2 regions of the Glutamicibacter sp. AOP5-A2-18 genome follow, and region 2 is predicted to be linked to the other one. Evidence: predicted binding sites of a transcription regulator. Region 2 holds the regulator's gene; the other holds the start of a gene.
The links. The regulator HspR, encoded in region 2, represses chaperone genes until heat shock. The targets are predictions, from matches to a motif close to AAGTTGAGTCNNNNNGACTCAACTT.

Region 1 (10,215 bases), 2.4 Mb from region 2:
TACGAATTCCTGGCCAGCGAACTAGGTCTAGAGCAGCCTGAACAAGAGGCCCCGTCGGCCGAACGACGCGCTGGCGACCGGCGCTTGGATAACAGCCGCCTGTTGGACAGCGGGTTGTCCCTTCAATTCCCTAGTTACGTCGAGGGCTACCGTCAGATGTTATCGGGCACTTCCACCCGGCATGCCTAGGCCCAGCGGTTCACTCGGCAATCTGATGAGCACCTTGCTTGATTGTGCGGAGTCCCTACAACCCTCCCACCTCCGTGAGAATCCGGCTGGTTCAAATTGCTCAGCTCTAGAACCCTTTACGCAGCGGATTGAAGTGACGTGCGATAGTGGGGACTTCTTGACCGGTGATTCGGGCAGCCAAGATTTTTCCCGTCAATGGACCAAGGGCTACGCCCCACATTCCATGGCCACCGCCGACAGAAATCCGCGGGGAACGGGTTTGGCCAACCAACGGCAACCCGTCAGCGGTGCATGGACGCCCACCAACCCACTCTTCCTTGCGGTTCTCCCAGTTGATCCCCTTGTACACCGGAGTAGCAGCGGCCACGATGGCTTCGATGCGCTTTGGCTCCAGTTTGTGGTTGACGTCCCGGAATTCCATGGTGCCTGCGATCCGGAAGCGATCCCCCAGTGGGGTGCAGGCTACGCGCTGAGTTGGGAAATAAATGGGGTGCGTCGGCATATATTCCGGCTCCACGGTGAACGAATAACCTCGTCCAGCCTGAACCACAACGTTGACGCCGAACTTTTGAGCCATGTCAGTCATCCACGCACCGGTAGCAAGAACTACGTGGTCCGCCGTGATGGCCCGGCCTTCTGAACCAATAACCGTCACCGAGTTCTTGTTGTCGCGAATATCGGTGACATTAAAGGCACCGATAATGTCACCACCGCGTGCAACCACAGACTCAGCGAGAGAAGCAATGAACTTTGGCGGGTTGATATAGCGCTGATTCTTGATTGCTACGCCGGCGGCGACGCGATCCGAAAGGGTCGGCTCAATGCCGCGCAGCTGATCCCCGCTGAGCAGCTCAAAGTCGACAGTGCCACCGGTTTTTTCGATCATCTCAAACTCGTGCAGCAGCGCGTTCCGGTCCTTGAGCGAAGTAAAACCAGTCAAGAACGGATCGGCCGCCTTGGAATGCTCCGCAACTCCTGGGCCAGCGGCCGTGTGCTGAGAGATTTCGTCAAAGGCATCAAGTCCGGTGACTCCGATTTCCGAGAAGACCCGCATGGCATCTTCCCATCGCTTGGGCATTGAGTGCCAGGCGAAGCCGATCAAGAAGCGCAGTAGTTTGGCATCAGCGCTCAGCGGGATATAAAGCGGAGACGTTGGATCCAGCATCATCTTCAGTCCATTGGAGAAGATTGATGGCTCTGCGATGGGCAGAGTGAGAGCTGGGGTCAACCAACCAGCGTTACCCCACGAGGAGCCCGAGGCAACCCCACCACGATCTACTACCGTGACCTTGACGCCAGCTTCTTGGAGATACCAAGCAGTCGACAATCCGATAAATCCGGCACCGACAACGACTACATGATCTGGCGCAGTCATCCCAGCCATGATCCACTCTCCTAGTAACTCGTTTGCCCCGTAATACGAGGTTGTATGTGTTCACTGTCGCGCGATCCAGCCAGAATTTCAACGAGTTCTGGGGATTCAACGGTGAGCGCCACCACACTCCCCTGTGATCTGTATTTTTTGTGGAAATCTTTGCTCTACACCGTCTTTTCTACGGCACTTCCCTCGGCTAGATCACTTTTACCCCGTCGGAAAGCGTTAGACCCCTCACAAGAAGTTCGCTCTATCTGTGCTCTGCGTACACTGAAAGTAAGCAAATAATCATCTTTCTCGACAAGCCGTTTTAAAGGATCACCACCACACACATGGCCTCACGAAAACCAGCCAAGAAGAAAACCGCACAGGGTCATCCGGCTCGTCAGTCCGGGGCGAGCTCCGTACCTTTCGAAACTGAAGTGCGCCAAGCTTTACAGCCTTTTAAGTCCCAGCTGTTCCGCCACTTCCAAGAAGACGGACACCCCGCCAGCGAAACACGCGCTGCGCTCGAAGGACTCACGACGCTACTGACCGTGCATGCGCAGTTGCGCAAGAGTGTTGACGTCCAGTCGCTGGATCCAACTGTTCTTGGCGAGCAGCTCGGCCACCTTTCCTCGCTGGGCAAGCAAGTCTCAGAAGCCAGCGCTGCGATCCTCAAGCACTACCTAACCTTCTTGGGCACCACTGCAAACTTTGGTGGCAGCGTAGAAGACTTCAAGCAGACCTTCGAGTTCCTCTCCCGTATGGCTGGTGATTCACCAATCGTCGCCCCTTACCTTGAAGACGACGAGGCCAACGGAGCCTTCGAATCAATGCCATTTGTCTTTGCTGCCCGCGAACTTATCGGCTGGGTCGGTGAAGGTAAGCCAACTACACCAGCTGGCGTGCTCACCGGAGAAACCTTGCAAGATGCAGCCCAGGCACTGGGAATGTTCATCAAGGTCGACGAAAGCGCCGAGGCTATTGAGCACCCTGAGTGGGAACCAGAAGACGGAACCAGCGTTCCATCGCTGGCTTACATCCCTCGCCTTTCGGCCTATTGGGATGCACTAATCGGAACCGCATTGTTGCGCTATCAGGCACCTAATGCGACACCTACCGAATCACTGAGTGAAGCATTGCTCGCCACCAGCGGTGCAGGGTCACGCTTGATCAAGGAACTGATCGCTGAGGTGCTCTACTCGCACATTCTGATCAATACTCTTGAAAAGCCGGGCCAGGCACAGATCGCCGAGATGGTTGCTGGGGTGCTGAGTAATGCTGCCTCGACAAACACCGTCCGTACTGAATTTGCACTGCAGATTCCTACCAAAGAGGATCTGCCCGAAGAGCAGCACCACTTGATTCCTAGCCTCGAAGAAGTTGTTCCTCAGGTGGAATCGCTACTTCGTGTCTTTGAGCGCGAGGGTCTGGTTCAGATCACTGAGGAAATCAACGTTCCGATTGTGCTGCGCTCCTCGTTGGAACGCGCACTGGGCAAGGTCTCCGAGCATGTCCTGAAAACCGACTCCGACTCTAACGATTCAGAGGCATAGTCGGCGCAGAACAAAAGCGACGGATCCGGGAGAAAATCCCGGATCCGTCGCTTTCTACTTAAGCTCGCATGTATCGGCGTCCTACTGTCTCCGTAAGAACGGAATCCTTAAGTTATAAAAGGTACGTCGCATTGCCGACAGACAACGGCACGCGATGGGGGCGCAATGCCGATGAAAGATCAGTCCGTTTACACAATGCAACGTACCTTTTAATCACCCTCTGGTCCTTGATGATGCCACTCGCAAAACACCACCAAGTACCTTCTCGGTGATCGGTCTTCACCGATACATATCTAACCTATCGTGTTCAGCGAAAAATCGAAATCATACTTTAGTAGGAGGGTAAGGCCTAGAACGGAATGCTGGCGCGAAGGGTCCAAACACCTTGCTCTTGGCTGGTTGAGAACTTTCCACCAAAGGCACGCATCCTGTCGGCCATACCAATAAGGCCACTTCCGCCAGCTGGTAGCCCCTTCACTTTCCTGCCGGAAACACCCACCTGATTAGTGATTTCTAGTGAGGCTTCGGTGCCGTTTGAAAGCAATTCTAATGAACAGTGACCACCTGGGACACCGTGCTTTATGACATTCGTTGTACCTTCTTGCATCACACGATAGATCGCAGTTTGCGCAGAACGAGGCAGTTCGGAGATTTTTTCATCCGTGGTCGAGGTCACTTTAAAGTTGGCATCTTTGAGCCGTTGAGCAAAAAGTTCTGCTCCCTGAAGCGCATTGACAGTAGTTGCAGCCGGCTTATCAAAGTTGGCACTGCCTTCTGTGGACATGGTGCCATCGGCCCGTAGGACGTTGAGCATCAGTCGCAAGTCATGCAAGGTTTCGGTACTGAGCTTAGCGATGATATCGAGTGCCTCTAGCGCGGCCTGCCCGTCGTTGGCGAACTTGGCCGCCTTTGACTGCATCGCGACGATAGTGATGTCATGAGCAACGATGTCATGCAGATCGCGGGCGATGTTTTTACGTTCTCTGTCTATGGCTATACGCGTCTGTTCCCGAGCCTTTTGCATCTGATCAACAGCGTGATCATTCTTCTCTCGCAATGAATAGATACTGCGCGTTACAAAGTAGGACAGGGCAGTCAACGGCACCAGTGCGACGAGCAATATGGCGTCCTGATGGGCTTGGATAGCAAACAGAACCATCCAGGCCGCCGATAGCGTGAGGAACAATCCTCGAACACTTCGTGCATAAACAGTTGCTGCCAGCGCCGCAAAAATCATAAACGCAGTGAAGGTGAAGAAGAATAGGAAGCTCTCGTTGAGGAAGAAGAAGGCAACGGCAATAAACAGTCCGAGGGACGCTGCGACCCATCGAAGACCGATAGCCAGCACCACGCAAAGCACGAGCCCTACGAGGGCTCCCAAGATGGTTGTTTGTGACGCTCGACTAAAACCGTCCCTAAAGAGGGTGACGGACTCACTGCCCGACAGGAGAACAAGGACAGCGATCCCCACCCAAATAATGACACCCCGGCCAGCGAGGTGCTTGGTCAGGGTGCCTTTTAGTCGTTCACTCATATGCCGAATAATTCACGGCGACAGCGTTCAAGTCAAATAGCTTATTCGCAACCTACGCCGTAGTTAATGCACACCCACTTCGAAAAGTCTGCACCCCATCCGGCTGGGGTTGCAACGGATCCGGAGCCGATTGACTGACTCTGCGCCGCTGATGCGGGAACAGCCACTGCGGTTAACGGTGCCAATGCCAATGCGGCAACGGCCAGCATCTTCAAAGCCTTCATAACAAACTCCACATCTCGACAACTTATATACTTTCAAGTGAGCACCCGTTTGGAGCTTGCAGCATCGACGCTAAGGAAACAGATGGAACAAATAAAGATCCTAATCGCTGATGATGAGCCACTAATTCGGCATGCGTTGGGCACAATCCTATCAACGGATTCCGGGCTTGTAACCGTATTTTTTGCAGAAAATGGACAGCAGGCAGCCGACTATTGTGCAGCAAACGAAGTTGACGTTGTTTTGATGGACTTACAGATGCCAATCATGGACGGGGTTAGCGCGACTCGCGCCATTAAATCTCGCATAGACAGCCCCGCAGTCCTTGCAATTACGGCATTTTCCTCGGATGAGTATTTAGTGCCTGTACTTACTGCCGGCGCCAGTGGCTATTTAGTTAAGGATTCAGAACCGGGAGAAATAATTAATGCCGTGCACGCAGTTCATCACGGCACTGCGGTCATTTCCCCCTCGGTTTCTGCCGACCTGATTTCCGCGGTGCGCAAAGCACATACGGATAATTCTCAACAGGTCGAAGATCTCATTGATGATCTGGGCATAACCAGTAGAGAAATCCAGATTCTAAAACTCCTTGCTCAGGGATTTAATAATGTTGAAATCTCCAAAACCCTCGGTATCACCGAGACCACGGTCAAGACACACATGGCAAAAATCTTCGTCAAGCTCTCAGTCCGCGACCGAGTTCAGGCCCTAATAGCTGCCGCACGACTGGGGATTGTTGAAATCCCGAAGGATTAAGTACTTCCCCTCCGAAGCACCTCGAAGGGTGTGAGCTCGAGCGCTCAAAAAGAAATTTTGGATCATGCGGGAATATCTTGAGGTCCTATGCGTTGAACATGAGCATAGACCGCTCAAGTTTCTACTAGGAGGCTCACTTGCCAGCATTTTTTGGTGCACCATCTGACGGCTCGTTCGAGGAATTCCTCTCACGGTTCCTCTCTTCACGGGCTCAGGCAGCACGTCCGATCGACATCACCCGCCTACTTTCCACCCGTACCCACGAGGCAGTAGCTACCGCGGCAGCAATCTCCCAGGAGCACGGCCACGATGAGATTGACTCATTGCACCTGCTCACCGCACTTCTGCGCACCGAACCAGTTGGCGAACACCTGACCGCCATGGGCATCGACATCGAAGCCCTCGGCAAGGACGCAATTGCGCACATGCCAAAGAGCCAAGAATCCGGAGAGAAGCCAACACGCCTTTCCTCGGCCGCTCAGCGCAGTCTCTTCGACGCCTACCAGGTGGCCCGCAACTACGGTTCCACCTACATTGACCCGGACCACCTGTTCCTTGCCTTTGTCTTCAACCCGGAATCGCCGGTCAGCAACCTGTTGGCACAGCACGGCATCACCGGCCAGTCACTCCAGCAGGCTGCCATGGAGCAAGCCCAGCGCGCCCAGAACGGCGGAGGCGACCAGGGGCAGGAAGAGTCAGATGCATCCATGTTGGAGCGCTTCGGAACTGACTTGACCGCTCTGGCTGCCGACGGACAGATTGACCCGGTCATTGGTCGCGATGACGAACTGGATCAGGTAGTTGAGATCCTGGCTCGTCGTACCAAGAACAATCCGGTACTGATCGGTGAAGCCGGCGTGGGTAAAACCGCCATCGCTGAAGGCCTGGCTCGCGCCATCGTAGATGACCAGGTTCCAGAACAGATCCGTGGCGCCCGACTCATCTCTATTGACCTACCCGGCATGCTCGCCGGCACCCGCTACCGCGGTGACTTTGAGCAGCGCCTCACCGGCCTGCTTGAAGAGATTGCCGACTCGGAAGGTCAGATCTTGGTGTTCATCGATGAGATGCACCTGCTGGTCGGCGCTGGCTCCGGAGAGTCGGGCAATATGGATGCAGCTAATATCCTCAAGCCTCGTTTGGCACGCGGTGAGCTGCACCTGATCAGTGCCACCACGCTGGACGAATTCCGCAAGGTAGAGAAGGACAGCGCGTTGGCCCGCCGCTTCGGCAAGGTCACCGTGGATGAGCCATCGCAGGAAGTCAGCTTGGCCATCCTCGAAGGTCTGCGTGAATCCTACGAAGATCACCACCAGGTGCAGTACACCCCAGCAGCGCTGAAGGCCGCGGTATCACTCTCGGCGAGGTACCTCACCGACCGCCAGCTGCCAGATAAGGCCATCGACCTGATCGATATCGCCGGTGCACGACGTTCAATCGCCGCCGGAGATACTGAGGACGTGCAGTCCCTGCGCACCGATCTGATGGAAGCGGAACGCGAAAAGTCCCGCGCCATTGGCGAGGAACGTTATGAGGACGCCAGCGCCTGGCGCGATCATATAGCGGAGCTGACCACTCGGATTAATACCGCCGAGGCCGCCGGCGATGCGGGCGTAACCCGCGTGGTGGACGAAGCTCAGATCTCTGAGGTTATCGCCCGCTCCACCGGTATCCCTACCTCGCGGATCACCGGGGACGACAAGTCGCGTCTGGCTTCGCTGGAAGAATCCCTGCACGCCTCGGTGATCGGCCAGAAGGATGCGGTCTCTGCCGTGGCTCGCGCCGTGCGTCGAAACCGTACTGGCCTCTCCCCTGCGGGTCGTCCAATTGGTTCGTTCTTGTTCCTGGGCCCAACCGGCGTGGGCAAGACCGAGCTGGCCAAGGCACTGGCGACCAACCTCTTCGGTTCGGCTGACTCGCTGGTCCGCGTTGATATGAGCGAATACGGCGAGAAGCACACCGTTGCTCGTCTGATCGGTGCCCCTCCGGGATACGTTGGCCACGACGAGCCCGGGCAGCTCACCGAGAAGGTTCGCCGCAATCCGTACTCGGTGATCCTGCTTGATGAGATCGAGAAGGCCCACCCGGATGTATTCAACGTACTACTGCAGGTCCTTGATGACGGACGGTTGACCGACTCGGCCGGACGCACCGTGGACTTCTCGAACACGCTGATCCTGATGACCAGTAACCTCGGTGGCGAGTACCTGGCCAACAAGGCCGGAAACTTCGGTTTCACCTCGGCCAAGGCTGCCAGTGAAGCCGGCGAGATCCGGGCCAAGGTGATGAGCAAGGTGCGCGAGTTCATGCGTCCCGAGTTCCTGAACCGTCTGGACGAGGTCCTGCTCTTCTCCAAGCTTTCGCAGTCGGAGATCGGCCAGATCGTCAAGCTGGTCATCGCCGATACCGAGAAGCACCTGGTGGATCAGGAACTTGCTTTGGAAGTCAGTGATGCTGCCGTGGATTGGCTAGCCTCTGAGGGTTACGATCCAGAGTTTGGTGCCCGCCCACTGCGCCGCTTGGTGCAGCGCAAGGTGCAGGACGCCATCGCCGATCTGCTCATCGATGATTCGCTAACTGCCGGTGACACTGTCGTGGTGGACTACGCGCAGGACAAGCTGGTGGTGCGCAAGAAGGTGGATGCGCCAACCCCGCCAGCACAGAACGAGCAGGTACCTAGCTACTTCGATAACTAGGAAGCACTAGCCTGTTGGGGGCTTGATACGCCGGAGCTTTGGCTTCGGCGCATCAAGCCCCCTTCTGTGTGTGTGCACTGATCTTTAGCGGGAGCTCAGTTACTGCGTGTTAGGGTGAACCCAATTCTTGGACACGATGAGAGCAACTGCGCTATGGAAATCTCCACCACTAAGGTCCCCTCCCCTGAGCAAGTTATTGCTCTGTACAACTCCGTGGGGTGGAGCGCCTATACGGATCACCCCGACGTACTGGCCACGGCACTGAAAAACTCTGACTTTCTTGTCTACGCCTACGACAAGGAACACCAACTCATCGGCTTAGCCCGGGCGATTTCCGATGACGCGACCATTTGCTACGTGCAAGACATCTTGGTTCACCCAGAAGCCCAGCGCAGCGGTGCCGGCAGGGAACTATTTACTGCCGTTCAAGACCGATACAAACACCTTCGCCAGTTTGTGCTTATTACCGATGATGAGCCAGGGCAACGAGCGTTTTATGAATCGATGGGGCTGAGCGAAGGCGCAGATTTTAAATCTGGGCCCATCAGGGTATTCGCACGATTCTAAAATAGATAGCTTTGAGCGCAGGACCCCTAATAGACTGGGAATTCATCACTCTCCTAGGAGCTACTCTTGCGCATCCGAAGTTTCATGACGTTGTCTCTCGTTGCCATTTTGATGACAGGGTGCAGCGCAAGCCAAGCCCCAACACCTTCTTCCGAACCCTCAGAGTCAGCAACTGCCCCGGCTAACGCCACGGCCTCTGCGGTAACTGCCGACACCGAGCTTGCTGAAAATTCGCTCGCCCCGTCTCCGACTAAATCCACTGCAGCACCCCTGACTGGTCAGGCATGGGCGGACTCCAAGATTAAGATGTGGAAAGACAATTCGGGCATCAAATCCACTCAAGGATTCTCGTACCCCTACAATTTGATGACTTCATGGGAGTCGCCAAAGCCGGGCGTCATAAATATCTCGTTAGACAACAGCATGATTTTCAACCGGGACGGAATGCAAGAAAGCTACCAGACCCGCGAGGATGAACTCCGGTTCATGGGCCTAATCATGTTCGAGAGCGTGGGTGAGAAGTCGCCGGAGTTGGAAAGCATCACTTTCGCCACCGAGGACGGCAAGAATTCCGGAACCTACTCCCGCGCCCGAACCGGAGCAGACCCCAACGACCGCAAAGCCTGGGCCAAAGAAAAATACGCGCAGTGGCTTTCGGGCATGAATGACGTTTACGAATCCATGTGCCACGCAGAAATTACCACCTTAGAGGTGTACCGCCGTTGCCTTCCGGATGACCCACATGCCTACGTAGATAAGGTGGAGTCACCGGCCTTTGGTGAACTTGTCGTCACCATCAAGGACGGTCCGTGGATGGGTGGAACCTATGACACTCCTGCCTCAAGCTTCGTCTCCTCAAACATGATCATCAAGATCAACGACAAAGCTGCTGCCGGAGAGCAAGTCGATAAGCTGACCGTCATCGCCAGGTCCGGCGGGGATACAGGCACTGCCAATCGTGAAGACTGGATTCAATAGAGCTAGAACCCCGGCCTCAACAGATTCTGTCACCATTCACATCCCGCCCTAGGCTTAAATCCATGACGCAAGAACTGTCGATTCCTTTTAACGATTCTGAGCTGAGCGCCCTGTGGATGCCGGCATCGAAGGCTAAAGCCCTGATGATTTTGGCCCATGGTTCTGGTGCTGGCAAGGACCACGAGTTCATGACTGGGTTCGCTCAAGCAGTCGCTGATCTCGACGTCAGCGTACTGCGTTTCAATTTCCCGTATATGGACGCAGGAAAGAAATTCCCAGACAAGGCACCTACCGCCATCGCTGTCTGGCATCAAGTGCGTTCATGGGTTGAAGATCATTTAGCCGGCGGTCTGCCAG
Region 2 (10,215 bases):
AAATCTCTTCCGCGCAGAACCAGTGTCGTTTGTGCGTCGTGGCAACCGTTTGCAAGGCCGTCGTGCCAGCGCATGGGAACGCAATGCCGAGCAGTACGTCATTGATCCGCCGCGCAAGATTGCCGACACCTCGGTTGCCGATGATTTTAAGCTAGACCCTGAGCAGGCCTTTGGCCGTAGCGCTCCACTCATCGTGGAGATCGGTACCGGCCTTGGAGAATGCATCGCTAATGCTGCCAAGGATGATCCTGAGCGTAACTACCTCGCAGTTGAGGTTTACCGTCCGGGACTTGCACAACTAATGCTGAAGGTTGAATCCTTCGAGATCAGCAACGTCCGCGCAGTTCAGGCCAACGCTCCGGAAGTTTTGGACGTGATGCTTGATGAGAATAGCGCCGATGAAATCTGGATCTTCTTCTCTGACCCTTGGCACAAGCCTCGCCACCACAAGCGCCGCTTGATCAAGCAGTCCTTCCTGGACAAGGTGTCGCGTGTGCTCAAGCCAGGTGGAACCCTGCGCTTGGCTACCGACTGGTCCAACTACGCGGAGCAAATGCGCGAAGTCTTGGAAGCCCATGCAGACTTTGAGAATCAGCATCCAGGCAACCTCGCGGGTGTTGAGAGCAACCTGACCAAGGTCCGCCGCGGCGGCATGGAAGGCTTTGACCCTGAGCCAGAATTCCTTGATGAACAAGGTGGCTGGGCTCCGCGCTTTGAACGTCGCATCCTCACCAGCTTTGAAGGCAAAGCGCTGAAGGCTGGACGTCTCGTTTTCGATTTGGCTTACACCCGCGTCGGTTAATATCAACGACAAGAAGTGTTTGGTGGCCATGGAATCCATAGGATGGATTCCATGGCCACCTTTGCATCCGAAACCAATACGTACGCGCAGACTCCCACGATGGAATACGCCGGGGTACGCCTGGAACAGCTTTCCGTGGATCACGCCGACGACTTAGCCGAGGTGGTCACCGCCGGCGCGCTGGACAAGATTTGGTACACGTCCATTCCATCAGCCCAACAGATGGTTGACGATATCAAGAATCGTTTGGCGCTACAGGATGCTGGGGTTATGGCGCCCTTTGCCATCATTGACGTCGCAACAGGTAAAGCGGTGGGTGCCACCACTTATCTAAACATTGACCAGCCAAATAGGCGCGTTGAAATCGGTGCAACCTACTTGTCGGTCGCTGCTCAGGGAAGCGGAATTAACCCGGCGGCAAAGTACTTGCTACTGCAGCGTGCCTTTGAAGAATTAGATTGTTACTCTGTAGCGTTCTGCACCCACTGGCACAATGCTGCTTCTCGAGCCGCCATAACGCGCCTTGGTGCAAAGCAGGACGGTGTGCTGCGCAATCACAAATATGATCCAACAACTGGGACCTTGCGCGACACCGTGATTTTCTCGATATTGCCGTACGAATGGCCAGCGGTGCGCACCAATCTTCAGGCGCGTCTAGAACGCCACGGGCGACTCTAGCGGCCGATAGCCCGGCGGGTGGTAAACAACGTTACGGTCGGTTCGCGACGTTCTGGGCGCATGCCACGAGCCAAGGAAACGACGTCACCCCCGGAAGTACCGGCGGCAAAGATGCGTGTTTGGCCACGGCGCACGGCGCTTAGTTCATTGCGCAGATCATTCACTTCAGTTTGCAGGTAGGCAACCTGATCTTGCAGATCCAGGATTCGCTTGATCCCCTCTAGGGAGACCCCGTCCTTGCTCAGTGTTTGAACTTGGCGCAGCAAGGAAACGTCACGCTGCGAATAGCGACGCTGCTTGCCGGACTGTCGACTGGGCGAGACTAAACCGATGCGGTCGTACTGGCGCAACGTCTGCGGATGCATATCTGCCAGTTGGGCGGCGACGGAAATGACGAATACAGGTCGCAGGTACTCACCGTTCACGTTGGTTCAACCACCTTTCATCCATGGCTTATTTGCTCCTAAGTCTCTAGTCACCGAGTCTATCTTTCCTGCCGTGCCACTTCGAGGGCACGGCAGGAAGGAAAGCGGACTTCCCTGTTTTAGAGCTTGGCCTTAGCGGCCAGGTCCTCTCGGGGATCTGCGTCCTGTGTTGCAGCAGCGAAGTCCTCGACTGCCTTCTTTGCAGCGTCCGACAGGTTCTGCGGAATCACTACATCCAAGATGATCAGCAGGTCACCAGTGGCCTTTGACGTCTTCACGCCGCGGCCCTTCAGCCGCAAGGTACGACCGGAGTTGGATCCTGCTGGTACCTTCATCGCCACGGTGTCGCCATCCAAGGTTGGCACATGGATCTTGGCGCCGAGTACCGCTTCGTCAAAAGTGACCGGCACGTGGACACGGATATTATTTTCTTCGCGCTTGAAGAAAGGGTGTTCCGCAACCTTGACCTTGACTAGCAGGTCACCGTTGCCGGCAGCTCCTGGCTGGCCCTTGCCGCGTACGCGAACGGACTGTCCGTCCTTGATGCCCGCGGGGATGCGCACATCGATGACTTCGCCGTTCTGCTCACGTAGCCCAATGGTCGTTCCCTTGATGGATCCGGAGAAGGAAATCGAGGTGTTCGCGGTGCGGTCCGCTCCCTTTCGTGGTGGTGCGCTTTGTCCGAAGCCACCGCCGCCACCACCAAATCCTCCCCCACCAAAGAGGTCGGAGAAGTCCGGCTGTCCGCCACGGGTTCGTGCCCCGCCTCCGCCACCAAAGAGGTTGGAGAAGATGTCGTCAAAGCCGGCTTGGCCACCACCCGGTGCGCCACCTGCGCCGCCAGCTGAGAAGCGTGCTCCGCCACCCATAGCGCGAATGGCGTCGTACTGCTCACGCTGTTCTTTATCGGCAAGCACCGAGTGCGCTTCGGAAATGTCTTTGAATTTCTCTTCAGCGGTCACGTCGCCCTGATTGGTATCAGGGTGGTACTTGCGTGCAAGTTTGCGGTACGCCTTTTTAATGTCCGCCTCATTGGCGTCCTTGGCGACGCCCAAAATGGCGTAGAAGTCTTTTTCGATCCAGTCCTGACTTGCCATCAGGGCCCCATCCTTTCAATGCCAATTCGAAACTGCCCACTGACGAAGTCTCGGCAGTGGGCAGTTTCAATTGTGTTATTCGTGGCTATTCGCCGGTTGCGACCAATACCTGCGCTGCGCGCAGGACGGTGGTTCCCTTGCGGTATCCGTTACGCAACACCTGACCCACATGGTCGGCTGGAATTTCCGGAACAGCCTGGCGAAGCAGTGCTTCGTGGATGTTCGGGTCGAATTCCACACCGGCCTCGTTGATGCGCTCCAGGCCATGCTGAACCAAAATGGTATCCAGCTTGTTGGCGATCGCAGCGAACGGTCCGTCAGTCAGATCCCCATGCGCCCGGGCTGCATCGATTTCATCGAGTACCGGAAGGATGGTGGTCAGCACCGACTGGACAGCGTTTTCGCGGGCCACGGCACGGTCACGTTCAACACGTCGACGGTAGTTGACGTATTCAGCCTGCAACCGAAGCAGGTCGTTGCGTAGCTCGGCCTCACCGGCGCTAGCAGCTTCCTGCGACTCGGCCGACTCGTCCACGCCAGCACCAGCCTCGTTCAGGATCGCCTCGGCCTGACCCAGGGCGTCAGCGGTTGGCTGCTCGCTTGCGGCCTCTGGCTGGTTCTCCGACTCAGCGTCGAAGTTTTCGTTCTGGTCTTTTGCCTCGGACATATTCCCCAACTCCCTACTTCTTGTCGGCTTCGTCTTCGTCGATTACCTCGGCGTCGACGATGTCTTCATCAGCGTTTGGAGCCTGCTCGCCTGCAGTTGCCTCAGCACCCTCAGCCGAAGCGTTGGCGTAGATAGCCTCGCCCAGCTTGGTCTGCGATGCCTGCAGCTTCTCGAACGCGGCCTTGACCTCGTCGTCGTTATCCTGCTTCTCAAGGGCAGCCTTCAGTGCGTCAACGTCGGCCTGAACCTCGGTCTTGACCTCTTCTGGCAGCTTGTCTTCGTTGTCCTTGATCAGCTTGTCTACCGAGTAGGCAGCCTGCTCAGCAGCGTTACGGGTCTCAGCTGCCTCGCGGCGAGCCTTGTCCTCTTCGGCGTGTGCTTCAGCTTCCTGAACCATGCGCTCGATGTCTTCCTTGGACAGTGAGGAACCACCGGTGATGGTCATCGACTGCTCGGTGCCGGTTCCCTTGTCCTTAGCGGATACGTGCACGATGCCGTTGGCGTCGATGTCGAAGGTGACCTCAACCTGTGGGATACCGCGTGGTGCTGGTGCGATACCGGTCAGCTCGAAGGTGCCCAGAGCCTTGTTGTCACGGGTGAACTCGCGCTCGCCCTGGAAGACCTGGATCGATACCGAAGGCTGGTTGTCTTCAGCGGTGGTAAAGGTTTCCGAACGCTTGGTTGGGATTGCGGTGTTGCGCTCGATCAGCTTGGTCATCACGCCGCCCTTGGTTTCAATACCCAGGGACAGTGGGGTGACGTCGATTAGCAGAACGTCCTTGCGCTCGCCCTTCAGTACGCCTGCCTGCAAAGCTGCACCAACGGCGACAACCTCATCAGGGTTTACGCCCTTGTTAGCTTCCTTGCCGGCCAGGTCCTTGACCAGTTCAGCAACGGCTGGCATACGGGTGGAACCACCAACGAGGATTACGTGGGCGATGTCCGAAACCTTAACGCCCGCTTCAGCGATAACGTCGTTGAATGGCTTACGGGTGCGCTCCAGCAGGTCCTTGGTGAGGTCCTGGAACTTAGCACGCGAAAGGTGCTCGTCCAGGTGCACTGGGCCTTCTGGGGTAACCGAAAGGTACTGCAGGGAGATGTTGGTGCTGGTAGCCGAGGAGAGTTCCTTCTTGGCCTGCTCAGCAGATTCCTTCAGACGCTGCAGGGCAATCTTGTCCTTGGACAAATCTGCACCCTTGGCCTTAGCCTGAGCCAGCAGCCAATCTACGATGCGCTGATCCCAGTCATCGCCACCCAAGCGGTTGTCACCAGCGGTGGAGCGAACCTGAATGGTGGAGAAGCCGTCGTCATCCTTGCCAACCTCAAGCAGGGAAACGTCGAAGGTACCGCCACCCAGGTCGAAGACCAAGATGAGTTCGTCTTCGTTGCCCTTTTCCAGGCCGTAAGCCAGTGCAGCTGCGGTTGGCTCGTTGACGATACGCAGTACGTTCATGCCAGCGATCTCGCCGGCTTCCTTGGTTGCCTGACGCTCAGCGTCGTTGAAGTAGGCAGGAACGGTGATCACTGCGTCGGTGACCTTTTCGCCCAAGTACGACTCAGCGTCGTTCTTCAGCTTCATCAAGGTACGAGCGGAAATTTCCTGCGCGGTGTACTTCTTGTCGTCTACGTCGATGGTCCAGTCGGTACCCATGTGACGCTTGACCGACGCGATGGTGCGGTCGATGTTGTTGACGGCCTGGCGCTTGGCGATGTCGCCAACCAGAACTTCGCCGCTCTTCGAGAAAGCAACGATTGACGGGGTAGTGCGGTTGCCTTCCGCGTTAGCGATAACGGTTGGCTCACCACCTTCGAGTACGGAAACTACGGAGTTGGTGGTTCCTAGGTCAATACCTACAGCACGCGACATAATGGCTCTCCTTTGCCTTGGTTGAAAGTACTAACGCTGAGGACGTTTATCCTCATTGAGCGTTCTGGACTCAAGTTTACTCAGCCGTTTTCGACTGTCAAATCAACTTGAGCCAACCTCACTCAACTTTGCGTTCTGCTCTGTTCAACGGGTGAGGTGAGCGAATAATTCCCCTACCGCAAAAAAATTTCTCTCCCAGCTACGCGGACGCCACTAACTGCCCTAGATGCGATGAATCAAAGACTTCTTCCTGAATCCCAAGTTGTCGTGATGGGCTACAGAATTATCCAGCTGGCTTGGGCAATCACAACGTTATGTGACTTTCATAGGCGCCCAGCACAGTTAGTCCGAGGACCAAATCCACCGCGGGTTGCATTCCCTTACTTCCGCTTCGTGGGATAAATTTCCTACTTTGTCTTTGGCAACGAACAACCCACCCTTGCCGAGGCGAGGGTGGGTTGTTCGCTATGAGCGTGGCCAGCTATGTAGTTATTTGAATTGAGCTTCGCAAGAGCTGAGCAAGCGATCGGCTGATCAAATAACTAACCCAAGACTTTTAGTCGCTTTCAGCTTCCACGAGCACCGCGGCGGTGCGCGCAGGAATCGAAAGTTCGCCACTCTCGCTCTTGAAGGAAGTCGACTTTACTCGCTGATCGCTTCCATCTTCCAGTGCAGAGGCAAGCGAATACTCGCGCCCAACGAGGTCCTTAAGGGTTTGTGTTTTCTCTTCAGGAGAAGCGTTAAAAACGACCAAGGCCCCATCATGCTTGCTGTCCGCATCTGCACCCACGGTATCGTCAATGCGCATCACGATAATTCCCGGATCCGCCTTTGGACCGCTGAGCGGGAAGCTAACCTTCTGCTCAATCAGCTCGGCAGTTCCTAACCTCAAGAGGCCAACTTCATTGCGGGTACGCAAGAGGTCAAGAGCTGCACCTTCAGCTTGGGACATCGCTTTGGCATCTGGCTTGAGCTCAGGATCTTCCAACAGCGGTGCCATCAGATCCCATTTCTCACCGTTATCAGCCTTGGGAGGTAGACCAGAACCGAACGTATTTTCCTGGCCGGAGAAGTCGATTCGGTTAAACCAGTCCCCCGAGTCATAGCTATTTCGGTCTAGAGATTTTGAGCGCAACAGTTCTGTTCCGGCATGCCAGAAAGGAACAGCCTGCGAATACATCACCGCAGCTTGGGACAACGTATTCATTCGCACACGATCCTCCATGGAAGTTTCGAGAGGCAGCTTGAGCACGGTGAGATCGTAGAGTGTCTCGTTGTCGTGCGCATCAACATAGTTGATTACTTCTCCAGGTTGCGAGGCATAACCAGCAGCAGATCCGCGGTAATCTAATTCGTCACCACGGTGCACCTTGCCATCGGCAGCGAGGAATTCGAATCCGGCAAGATTGCCAGCCAAGCCCAAACGCACCAGGTCCGTTTCATGGCTTAGATCTTTGAGCGCTTCTTCGGTACTTCCATTAACCTCGTTCCCGTTAGGGTCTGTGCCCAGTCCGGTACCGAAGCCCTGACGGAAGGTTGATGATGAATCCACCGGACTGCCACCGTGGACCGCGTCGCGCAGCCGGTCGTTAAAGGTACCGATGCCGGTACCGTTGAGTTGACCTTGGGTGGCTTGATAGAACCGGGCGTTGTTGGCTACTTCCCCAAAGTTCCAGCCCTCGCCGTAGAGGTAGATGGACTTTCCATCCACACCATCGCGTGTAGGTGAGAGTTCATCTAATGCACTGCGCGCAGCCTCCATGGTTTCGCGTGAATGATGCCCCATGAGGTCAAAGCGGAAACCGTCAACCTTGTAGTCCTTGGCCCACAGCACCAGTGAATCAACCATGAGCTTCTGTGCGGCCGCATGTTCCGTCGCTAGATTTTCACAACAGGTCGAGGTTTCTACGTTGCCGGCGGCGTCCAGTCGGTGATAGTAGCCGGGCACGATTTTGTCGAACACACTCTTCTCTGCCTGACCAGAGGCCGCGGTGTGGTTAAAGACCTGGTCCAACACAACTTCCAGTCCCATGCTGTGCAGGGATCCAACCATGCCACGGAACTCTTCTACACGCTGCGCTCCTTCGGGATTAGTCGCGTAGGATCCCTCCGGTGCCATGAAGTGGAAAGGATCATATCCCCAGTTGAATCCATCTTCGCCTGCATGAGCGGTGACGCATTCTTGCTGTTCACTTGAGGCGGCAGGCAAGGACTGCAACTTGCAGTCAGTTTCAGTTCGCTGCTTTTCATCCTCTTGGATTGTCGCGATATCAAAACTTGGCAGCAGGTGCACAGTGGTCAAACCTGCGTCCGACAGTTCTTGAAGTTGCTTGCTTCCTGCACCGTTGGCACCAAAGGCTCCAAAACGACCCCGAAGATTTTCTGTCACCGATGAGTCGGAGACTGAGAAGTCACGGATTTGAAGCTCGTAGATGCTGCGGTCCACATCTTTCTGAACATCATTTGCTTCGGCTTTGCGCCACTGCTTGGGCTGATGCTTAGGATCTTCCAAGTTCACTGCCACGGACTGAGTGGAGTTCGTCGTTAAGGCAACCGAGTAAGGGTCGGTGACAATATTGGTCTCGATCTTGCCGGTCTCGGGAACAAAGACCCGTACTTCCCACCGGTATTTGGCTTCTGCCATCTGTGGCTTACCGTTGACGGTCCATGCTCCACTAGCTGCGTCGTAGCTGGCTTGATGCCGGGTTGTCTTCTCGTTTTGGTCGGTGATCAACAGTGTCGTTTCATGGGCAGTGGGTGCCCAAAGCCTGAAGGTTGGTCGTTTGCCGGTGAAGCTCACGCCAAGTTCTACTTTTTGAAGTGCCGTCGCATAGAGATCATCAATGGCACCGGAGGTTTGCAGTGCGGTGAATGCGGTGAGCTTCTTGGCTCCGTCTTGAACATCCCAACGCGCCAAGGCCAATTGTGAGCGCAAGACGGCTGCAGTAACTTCCCGCGACATGTTCACGCGCAGTGCGCGGTAGTCGGCTAGGTGTGGGAATTTCTTGCGCTGCGCTTCGGTGAGCCCGCTGATAACTCCTTTGAGTTCAATCGGTTTCGCTCCGGAAATTTCCTCCCCGTCCAACGTCAGCTTGGCATCTTTCGAAGCGTAGAGAGCATAGCTTTCCCCGCTACCTAAGTCTCGCGGGATGGCAATCGTATCGGCAGAGATCCACTGCGCTTTGGATTGCCCAACCCCGGCAATCGTCGCACTAGTGCCATCAACCTGCACTAGATGAGTTGTTGAATCGTAGCTGAAGGTTACCGAGTCGCCCGACTTGACCGAAAGACTGTAGTTTCCGCCTCCAAGGGCTCCGCCCAACCCATAGTTCTCATCCCAACCACCATTGTGTGCCACCTTGAACTCGTAGGTTCCAGTGGGGATCTTGTCGGTGGCGAACTCGTACGTTCCGTCCCCGTCAGCATCAGTCATCGCTGTTGCTGCACAGCTTGCTTCCCATTCGGTACCGCAACCCAGTTCATCTTGAAAACTGCCAACCAAGGTGACTGTGGGTCCGTTAGCCGAAGCGGCCACCAGAGCCAACGGTGAGACCGGCGCCAGCACCAGTACCGGAGTGGCAGTCAAAGCAGTCAGCCAGCGGCGCCATGTGCGCTTTGGGTACTGCGGGGGTGAATGATGTTGGCGCGCAGAGAAAGTAGCGCTAGTGCTGTTCACGAAATGCTCCATTGAATTCGACAGTGCTGATGGCGCGCCACAACAAGTGGCAGGCCAGTGATTCAGACCACACTACTTAGCAGTATTCACAGAGTGCAAGCGTTTTCAACATTTACATCAATAAGGAGGTCAACTGGCAATCTTTATGGAAGTTTTCCATCTTTTTCCATGGAAAACGCTTGCAGTAGAACCTCAAGACGAGGGACATCGCCCATCTTGATTGCCACTTTTTGAGCGCTTAAAACACGAAGCCCTGGACAGCTTTTGCTGTCCAGGGCTTCGTGATGACTATTTAGTTTTAGCGACCGCTAGTGGTCGGGCTCGAAGCGCGACGTGGTCCGCGTGAACGGCCACCGGTCGGTGCTGAAGCGTTGCGACCACCAGCACGCGATCCGCGTGAAGCGTTCGATGGACGCTCTGTGTTTGCACCGCGAGCTGAACGTGCTGGACGATCAGCGTTGCCACCACGTGCTTCGCGTGCTGGACGCTCAGACTGGCTCGATGCGCCGTCACGATCCGAGCGACGACGTTCGCCACCGCGGGACTGACCTTCGCCACCGCGAACATTGCGTCCGCCACCGCGGCCACCACGAGCGTTCGAAGATTCGCCAGCTGGCTTCTTCTTAGCTGGGTTACGGGTCTGCTGTGCTGGAGCAACGTAGGCAACGTGCTCAGCAACTTCGCCAACAACCTTGGCAACAACTGGCGAGTTCAGGTTGACCTTTTCGAAAGGTACCTTCAGGCCAGCCTGCTTCAGCAACGAAGCAACGTCGCCCTGCTGATCAGGGGTGCAAATGGTCACTACGGTTCCATCCGAACCTGCACGGGCGGTACGGCCCGAGCGGTGGGTGTAAGCCTTGTGCTCTGCTGGTGGATCAACGTGAACAACCAGTTCCACACCATCAACGTGGACGCCACGGGCGGCAACGTCGGTAGCTACAAGAACCTTAGCTTCGCCGGAAGCAAAGGCTGCCAGGTTGCGGTCACGGGCATTCTGCGAGAG

Region 1: the regulator HspR is predicted to act here: its motif matches at 5,713-5,737, upstream of ACT3RW_RS01800 (ATP-dependent Clp protease ATP-binding subunit).

The regions. Positions count from the first base shown of each region.
Region 1 is NZ_JBQSVW010000001.1:368,751-378,965, reverse strand. Features, by position in the region: gene ACT3RW_RS01830 (NAD-dependent epimerase/dehydratase family protein) at 1-189, shown strand, start outside; gene ACT3RW_RS01825 (NAD(P)/FAD-dependent oxidoreductase) at 296-1,573, opposite strand; gene ACT3RW_RS01820 (hypothetical protein) at 1,897-3,102, shown strand; gene ACT3RW_RS01815 (sensor histidine kinase) at 3,452-4,636, opposite strand; gene ACT3RW_RS01810 (hypothetical protein) at 4,678-4,860, opposite strand; gene ACT3RW_RS01805 (response regulator) at 4,943-5,617, shown strand; gene ACT3RW_RS01800 (ATP-dependent Clp protease ATP-binding subunit) at 5,755-8,313, shown strand; gene ACT3RW_RS01795 (GNAT family N-acetyltransferase) at 8,467-8,880, shown strand; gene ACT3RW_RS01790 (hypothetical protein) at 9,304-9,858, shown strand; gene ACT3RW_RS01785 (alpha/beta hydrolase family protein) at 9,921-10,215, shown strand, end outside.
Region 2 is NZ_JBQSVW010000001.1:2,729,954-2,740,168, forward strand. Features, by position in the region: gene trmB (tRNA (guanosine(46)-N7)-methyltransferase TrmB) at 1-802, shown strand, start outside; gene ACT3RW_RS13125 (GNAT family N-acetyltransferase) at 854-1,480, shown strand; gene ACT3RW_RS13130 (heat shock protein transcriptional repressor HspR) at 1,477-1,905, opposite strand; gene ACT3RW_RS13135 (DnaJ C-terminal domain-containing protein) at 2,025-3,002, opposite strand; gene ACT3RW_RS13140 (nucleotide exchange factor GrpE) at 3,088-3,669, opposite strand; gene dnaK (molecular chaperone DnaK) at 3,683-5,536, opposite strand; gene pulA (pullulanase-type alpha-1,6-glucosidase) at 6,093-9,212, opposite strand; gene ACT3RW_RS13155 (DEAD/DEAH box helicase) at 9,511-10,215, opposite strand, start outside.